DNA from 2 places in the Streptomyces sp. NBC_01261 genome. Region 2 is predicted to be linked to the other one. Evidence: riboswitches for the same ligand, from Rfam matches in the RefSeq annotation. Region 2 holds a riboswitch; the other holds the start of a gene.
The links. A riboswitch is a leader RNA that binds a small molecule or an ion and turns the genes downstream of it on or off. The one in region 2 is predicted to bind cobalamin.
Positions count from the first base shown of each region.

Region 1 (4,114 bases), 1.5 Mb from region 2:
GTTCTCCAGGGACGCGCGGGTCTCGGGCCAGCCGCGGGTCTTCAGGCCGCAGTCGGGGTTGACCCACAGCCGCTCCGCCGGGATGGCCTCAAGTCCCTTGCGCAGCAGAGCCGCTGCCTCGGCCGTACCCGGTACGCGCGGGGAGTGGATGTCGTAGACGCCCGGTCCCGCCTCGCGCGGATAGCCGTGCTCGGCCAGTTCGCGCGCGACCTGCATGTGCGAGCGGGCCGCCTCCAGGCTGATGACGTCCGCGTCGAGGTCGTCGATGGCCTGCACGATGTCGCCGAACTCGGCGTAGCACATGTGCGTGTGGACCTGCGTCTCCGGCCGGACACCCGCGGTGGTCAGCCGGAACGCCTCCGTGGCCCAGGCGAGATACGCCTCCCGGTCCGCCGTGCGCAGCGGGAGGGTCTCGCGCAGGGCGGGTTCGTCGACCTGGATGACCGAAGTCCCGGCCGCCTCAAGGTCGTTGACCTCGTCGCGCAGGGCGAGGGCGACCTGCCGGGCGGTGTCGCCGAGCGGCTGGTCGTCGCGGACGAAGGACCAGGCGAGCATGGTGACCGGTCCGGTGAGCATCCCCTTGACCGGGCGCGAGGTGAGCGACTGGGCGTACGTCGTCCAGCGCACCGTCATCGGTTCGGGGCGGGAGATGTCGCCGGCCAGGATCGGCGGCCGCACGTAACGGGTGCCGTACGACTGGACCCAGCCGTGCTGCGTGGCGAGGTAGCCCGTCAGCTGCTCGGCGAAGTACTGGACCATGTCGTTGCGTTCGGGCTCGCCGTGCACGAGGACGTCCAGGCCGGTCTTCTCCTGGAATGAGATCACCTCCTGGATCTCGGTCCTGATCCGCTCTTCGTAACCGGTCGTGTCGATCCGCCGCGCCCTCAGGTCGGCCCGCGCGGTGCGCAGTTCGGCGGTCTGCGGGAACGAACCGATCGTGGTCGTCGGCAGCGGTGGCAGCCCGAGATGAGCGCGCTGCGCCGACGTCCGCTCGTCGTACGGCTGGGAGCGGCGGCCGTCGGCGTCCGTGACCGCGGCGGCCCGGGACCGTACGGCGGGATCGCTGGTGAGCGCCGAACCGGCGCGGGAGGCCAAGTCGGCGCGGTTGGCGGCGAGTTCGGCGGTGATCGTGTCGGTGCCCTGGGCCAGTCCCTTGGCGAGCGTGACGATCTCGGCCGTCTTCTGCCGTGCGAACGCGAGCCAGCGCAGGATCTGCGGCTCGATGTCCCGCTCGGCGGCCGCGTCGAGCGGCACATGGAGCAGCGAGCAGGAGGCGGCCACGTCGACCCGGTCGGCCAGACCGAGCAACGTGCCCAGGGTGGCGAGGGACTTGGTGAGGTCGTTGACCCAGACGTTACGGCCGTTGACCACGCCCGCGATCAGGCGCTTGCCGGGCAGTCCGCCTACGGAGGCGAGGTCGTCCAGGTTGGCGGCGGCGGCCTCGGTGAAGTCGAGCGCGAGGCCCTCCACCGGCGCCTTCGCGAGGACGAGCAGGGCCTCGCCGAGCCGGTCGAAGTACGAGGCGATCAGGAGCTTCGGCCGGTCGGTGCGGCCCCCGAGGTCGCGGTAGGCGTGCATGGTGGCGCTCAGTTCGGCCGGGGTACGGTCCTGGACGAGGGCGGGTTCGTCGAGCTGCACCCATTCCGCGCCCGCCGCACGGAGGTCGGCGAGGACCTCGGCGTACACGGGCAGCAGCCGGTCCAGGAGGGTCAGCGGATCGAAGTCCGTGGCCACCCCGGGCGCGGGCTTGGCGAGCAGCAGGTAGGTGATGGGGCCGACGAGGACGGGGCGGGCGGTCAGGCCCAGGGCGAGGGCCTCCTTCAACTCCGCCACCTGCTTGGTGGAGTCGGTGGTGAAGACGGTGTCCGGGCCCAACTCGGGCACGAGGTAGTGGTAGTTGGTGTCGAACCACTTCGTCATCTCCAGCGGCGCCACGTCCTGTGTGCCGCGCGCCATCGCGAAGTAGCCGTCCAGCGCGTCGAGTTCGACGGCGGCGCGGTGGCGTTCGGGGACGGCGCCGACCATGACGGTGGTGTCGAGGACGTGGTCGTAGTACGAGAAGTCGCCGGTCGGGATCTCGTGGATGCCGGCGTCCGTCAGTTGCTGCCAGTTCGTGCGGCGCAGTTCGGCTGCGGTGGCCCGGAGGGCGTCGGCGTCGACGCGGCCCTTCCAGTAGCCCTCGATGGCCTTCTTGAGTTCTCGGCCCCTGCCCTGGCGGGGGTAGCCGTAGACGGTGGCCCGTGCTGCCGCGGCTGCGGACTTCGATGTCACGGAAATCTCCTTCGCGAGATATCTCCCTGGATCCCGGTGTCGGGACGTGAGCGCGAAGGTTCGTAGACCGGGGGATGGTGACCGCCCGTGTGTACGCCGACCCGCCCACGAGGTCACCGGGATTCCGCGCGCGAATGCTTCGCGTGCGGGCAGGTGGCAGGTCTTCGGACTCGCGGGCACGGCCTCCTGTGAACCGGAGGTCACCTACTGGCCGTCGCTTCCCAGGTCCTGTGTGGGCCCAGTGCGTATGACGGCGGTCGTTCCCGCTTACCGCTGCGGGGCAGTCCCGGAATCTCACCGGGTTCCCTCTTGCGACGCGTCCGTCTGGCTGACGGGGCGAACCAGCTGCGCGGCCAGCCTAAAGGGTTTGGGGTGGGTGCGTCGATTTTTGGGTGCGGGCCTGGTGGGGGCTGGTCGCGCCCACGCGGCGGAGCCGCGAATCGATACAGCCCCGCGCCCCGAAAAACAGGGTGTGGTCAGTTGGGCGGGGTCCCGAAGGCTCGCAGGATTTGGTCTGCCGCCAGTGTTGCCGTCAACTCGCCCTCGCGTACCTGGCGTTCGAGGTCCGGAGCCAGCGCGCGTACCGTCGGATCCGAGTGGAGGCGGCCCAGGAGTTCTTCTCGGACCATCGTCCAGGTCCAGTCCACCTGTTGCTCGCCGCGCTTCGCGGCGAGGCGGCCCGTGGAGTCCAGCAGGGAGCGGTGTTGCTCCAGGCGTTCCCAGACCGTGTCCAGGCCTGTTCCCTCGCGTGCGCTGCAGGTCAGTACCGGCGGGGTCCAGGCGGCGTCGGCGGGATGCATCAGCCGTAGTGCGCCTGCCAGTTCACGTGCCGCGCTCTTCGCGTCGCGCTCGTGCGGGCCGTCCGCCTTGTTGACGGCGATGACGTCCGCCAGCTCCAGGACGCCCTTCTTGATGCCCTGCAACTGGTCGCCGGTGCGGGCCAGGGTCAGGAGGAGGAAGGAGTCGACCATGTTGGCGACCGCCGTCTCCGACTGGCCCACGCCTACCGTCTCGACGAGGACGACGTCGTAGCCCGCCGCCTCCATCACCACGATGGACTCGCGGGTGGCCTTCGCCACGCCGCCCAACGTGCCGGCGGTGGGGGAGGGGCGGACGAAGGCCGCCGGGTCCACGGCCAGGCGTTCCATGCGGGTCTTGTCGCCGAGGATCGAGCCGCCCGTGCGGGTCGACGACGGGTCCACGGCCAGCACCGCGACCCGGAAGCCCTGCGAGGTCAGCAGTGTGCCGAACGCGTCGATGAACGTCGACTTGCCGACGCCCGGTACGCCGCTGATGCCGATCCGGCGGGCCCGGCCGCTGTGCGGGAGGAGTTCGGTCAGCAACTCCTGGGCCATGACCCGGTGTTGGGGCCTGGTCGACTCGACGAGGGTGATGGCGCGGGCCACCAGGGCCCGCTTGCCGTCGAGTACGCCCTTCACATAGGTGTCGACCTCGATCACAGGGTGTGCCCGAGGTCGGCGGCCAGGCGTTCCACGAGGTCGTAGGCCGCGTCCGGGATCACCGTCCCGGGCGGGAACACGGCCGCCGCGCCCATCTCCAGGAGGGTGGGTACGTCCTGGGGCGGGATCACCCCGCCCACCACGATCATGATGTCCTCGCGGCCCTCCTCGGCGAGGGACTCCTTCAACGCCGGTACGAGGGTGAGGTGTCCGGCGGCGAGCGAGGACACCCCGACGATGTGCACGTCCGCCTCGACGGCCTGGCGGGCCACCTCGCCCGGGGTCTGGAACAGCGGGCCGACGTCGACGTCGAAACCGAGGTCGGCGAAGGCGGTGGCGATCACCTTCTGGCCGCGGTCGTGGCCGTCCTGGCCCATCTTGGC
Region 1 is NZ_CP108463.1:2,724,483-2,728,596, reverse strand. Features, by position in the region: gene metE (5-methyltetrahydropteroyltriglutamate--homocysteine S-methyltransferase) at 1-2,271, opposite strand, end outside; cobalamin riboswitch at 2,410-2,632, opposite strand; gene meaB (methylmalonyl Co-A mutase-associated GTPase MeaB) at 2,748-3,731, opposite strand; gene scpA (methylmalonyl-CoA mutase) at 3,728-4,114, opposite strand, start outside.
Region 1: linked by a shared signal. The riboswitch ahead of metE (5-methyltetrahydropteroyltriglutamate--homocysteine S-methyltransferase) and the one ahead of OG226_RS18120 (ribonucleoside-diphosphate reductase subunit alpha) in region 2 are both predicted to bind cobalamin.

Region 2 (4,114 bases):
ACTGGCGTTGGGCTCGGCACTGGCCCTGTTCATGTACCCCCACTCGATCACCGCGACGCTCTCCTCCAAGAGCCGCAACGTGATCCGCCGCAACACCACGATCCTGCCCCTGTATTCACTGATGCTGGGCCTGCTCGCGCTGCTCGGCTTCATGGCGATCGCGGCCGGAGTCAAGGTCACCAACGGTCAGTTGGCGATCCCCCAGCTGTTCGAGAACATGTTCCCGGACTGGTTCGCGGGCGTGGCCTTCGCGGCGATCGGCATCGGAGCGCTCGTGCCCGCGGCGATCATGTCCATCGCGGCGGCGAACCTCTTCACCCGCAACATCTACAAGGACTTCATCAAGCCGGACGCGACCCCGGCCCAGGAGACCAAGGTCTCCAAGATCGTCTCGCTCCTGGTGAAGGTGGGCGCCCTGGCCTTCGTCCTGACGATGGACAAGACGGTCGCCATCAACTTCCAGCTCCTGGGCGGCATCTGGATCCTCCAGACCTTCCCGTCCCTGGTGGGCGGCCTCTTCACCCGCTGGCCGCACCGCTGGGCCCTCCTCACCGGCTGGGCGGTCGGCATGATCTACGGCACCCTCGCGGCCTACGGCGTGGCCTCCCCGACCCAGGACCACTTCGGCGGCTCGTCCAAGGAGATCCCCGGCATCGGCGAGATCGGCTACATCGGCCTGACGGCATTCGTCATGAACGTGGTCGTCACGGTGGTCCTCACCTTCGCCCTGAAGGCGTTCAAGGCCCCCGAGGGCGAGGACGAGACAAGCCCCGGCGACTACACGGCGGACGCGGGCGACCCGGGAGTGAAGGAGGAGCTCCCCGTGATCGCCGGTCACTGACTCCACCCAAGGGGCGCGGGAACTGCGCGACCAGCCACGACGAACCCGCAGCGGGCCACCGGGAGCACCCCCTCGGCGGCCCGCTGTTCGTACACACTGACCCACATGGACATCCTCATCCGCCGAGCGGTCCCCACCGAATACGAAGACCTCGGCAACATCACGGCGCAGGCCTACCTACAGGACGGCCTCCTCGACTACGGCGACGACGACCCCTACCTCCCCGTGCTGAAGGACGTGGCAAGCCGAGCCGCAGCCGCCGAGGTCCTCGTCGCCGTGGAGGGCGACCACCTCCTGGGCGGAGTCACCTTCGTCCCCGGCCCCGGCCCCGTGGCCGACATAGCGCGACCCGGCGAGACAGAGATCCGCGCACTGGCGATCGCCGGCGTCGCCCGCGGCCGAGGCGCCGGCGACGCCCTCGTCCGCGCCTGCATCGACCGCGCCCGAGCCACCGAGGGCTGCACGGCCGTAGTCCTGTCGACCCAGAGCTCCATGCACGCGGCCCACCGCATCTACGAACGCCTGGGTTTCGTCCGCACCCCCGACCGCGACTGGAACCCCGTGCCACACCTGGACGATCTCACTCTGCTCACCTACAAGCTGACACTCTGAAACCACCGCGACACAACATCTGGTGGTGACGTGACAGGCGAGCACAAGATGTATGCTCATGCTCGCTGTCGCCGCAGGGGAATCCGGTGCGAATCCGGAACTGTCCCGCAACGGTGTACTTGCGTGCATATGCACGCCTGGCCAGTCCGAGGACCTGCCGACGGCGCGCGTCCGGCCACCCGGCCGGGCGCATGACGTCCGGGCCTCGTGGAGTGGGCCGGTGGACGCGACGCCCCGTGCGCTCGTGTACTGCCGCCTGCCCTCGGCGAGGCCCCGTGCCGAGCGAGGGAGAGCCCCACCGTGACCATCGCGCCAGCAGAGCCGGCATCAGCGACCCAGGTGAACGAGGCGATCGTAGCGACCGCGACCGGACCCGGAACCGACGTTCCCGGAACGGCTGTTCAGGGCGCCGACGGCCCCGGTACCGCGATCCTGCGGACCCTGACCGAGCTGACCGCCGACCTCCCCGACGCCGACCCGGGCCGGGTCGCCGCCGCCACGTTGCGCGGCCGGTCCGCGCACGCGGACGTGGCGGAACTGCGCGAGCTGGCCACGGAGGCGGCCGCCGGCCTCATCTCCGAGGACCCGGTCTACTCCCGGCTGGCCGCCCGGCTGCTGACGATCAGCATCGCCGCCGAGGCCGCCTCCCAGGGCGTCACGACGTTCACCGAGTCCGTCGTCGTGGGCCGGCGCGAGGGCCTCATCGCCGACCGCACCGCCGAGTTCGCGACGCTGCACGCGGCCCGCCTCGACGCGCTGATCGCCGCCTCCTTCGACGAGGGCGCCGACGACCGCTTCGGCTACTTCGGCCTGCGCACCCTGTACAGCCGCTACCTCCTGCGGCACCCGATCACCCGCAAGGTCATCGAGACCCCCCAGCACTTCATGCTGCGCGTGGCCGCCGGTCTCGCCGAGGACGACTCGACCCGCGCCCTGGACGAAGTGGCCGCGCTCTACCGCCTGATGAGCCGCCTGGACTACCTCCCGTCCTCCCCCACGCTCTTCAACTCCGGCACCCGGCACCCCCAGATGTCGTCCTGCTACCTCCTCGACTCCCCGCTGGACGAGCTGGACTCCATCTACGACCGCTACCACCAGGTCGCCCGCCTCTCGAAGCACGCCGGCGGCATCGGGCTGTCGTACTCCCGCATCCGCAGCCGGGGTTCGCTGATCCGCGGCACGAACGGGCACTCCAACGGCATCGTCCCGTTCCTGAAGACGCTGGACGCCTCGGTCGCCGCGGTGAACCAGGGCGGCCGGCGCAAGGGTGCCGCCGCGGTGTACCTGGAGACCTGGCACTCCGACATCGAGGAGTTCCTGGAGCTGCGGGACAACACCGGTGAGGACGCCCGCCGTACGCACAACCTGAACCTCGCGCACTGGATCCCGGACGAGTTCATGCGCCGGGTGAACGCGAACGGCGACTGGTCGCTGTTCTCCCCCGCCGACGTGCCCGAGCTGGTCGACCTGTGGGGCGCCGAGTTCGACGCCGCGTACCGCAAGGCCGAGGCGCAAGGACTCGCCAAGAAGACCATCCCGGCCCGTGACCTCTACGGCCGCATGATGCGCACCCTCGCGCAGACCGGCAACGGCTGGATGACCTTCAAGGACGCGGCCAACCGCACCGCCAACCAGACGGCCGAGCCGGGCCACACGGTCCACTCCTCCAACCTCTGCACGGAGATCCTGGAGGTCACGGACGACGGTGAGACGGCGGTCTGCAACCTGGGTTCGGTGAACCTCGGCGCGTTCGTGGTCGGCGACGACATCGACTGGGAGCGCCTGGACGAGACGGTCCGCACGGCCGTCACCTTCCTGGACCGCGTGGTCGACATCAACTTCTACCCGACCGAGCAGGCGGGCCGTTCCAACGCCCGCTGGCGCCCGGTCGGCCTGGGCGCGATGGGCCTCCAGGACGTCTTCTTCAAACTCCGCGTCCCCTTCGACTCCCCGCAGGCGCAGGCCCTTTCCACGCGGATCGCCGAGCGCATCATGCTCGCCGCCTACGAGGCCTCCGCCGACCTCGCCGAGCGCAACGGCCCGCTGCCGGCCTGGGAGAAGACCCGTACCGCCCGCGGTGTCCTGCACCCCGACCACTACGACGTGGAACCGACCTGGCCGGAGCGCTGGGCCGCGCTGCGGGAACGTATCGCCCAAGTCGGCATGCGCAACAGCCTGTTGCTGGCCATCGCGCCCACCGCCACCATCGCGTCCATCGCGGGTGTCTACGAGTGCATCGAGCCGCAGGTCTCCAACCTCTTCAAGCGCGAGACGCTGTCCGGCGAGTTCCTCCAGGTCAACTCCTACCTGGTGAACGAGCTGAAGCAGCTCGGCGTGTGGGACGCCCGCACCCGTGAGGCCCTGCGCGAGGCCAACGGCTCGGTACAGGCCTTCAGTTGGATCCCGGCCGAGGTCCGCGCCCTGTACCGCACGGCGTGGGAGATCCCGCAGCGCGGCCTGATCGACATGGCCGCCGCCCGCACCCCGTTCCTGGACCAGTCCCAGTCCCTGAACCTGTTCCTGGAGACGCCGACGATCGGCAAGCTCTCCTCGATGTACGCGTACGCCTGGAAGCAGGGCCTGAAGACGACGTACTACCTGCGCTCCCGCCCGGCGACCCGCATCGCCCGCGCCGCCCAGGCCCAGGCTCAGACCCAAACC
Region 2 is NZ_CP108463.1:4,211,973-4,216,086, forward strand. Features, by position in the region: gene mctP (monocarboxylate uptake permease MctP) at 1-841, shown strand, start outside; gene OG226_RS18115 (GNAT family N-acetyltransferase) at 947-1,453, shown strand; cobalamin riboswitch at 1,506-1,629, shown strand; gene OG226_RS18120 (ribonucleoside-diphosphate reductase subunit alpha) at 1,754-4,114, shown strand, end outside.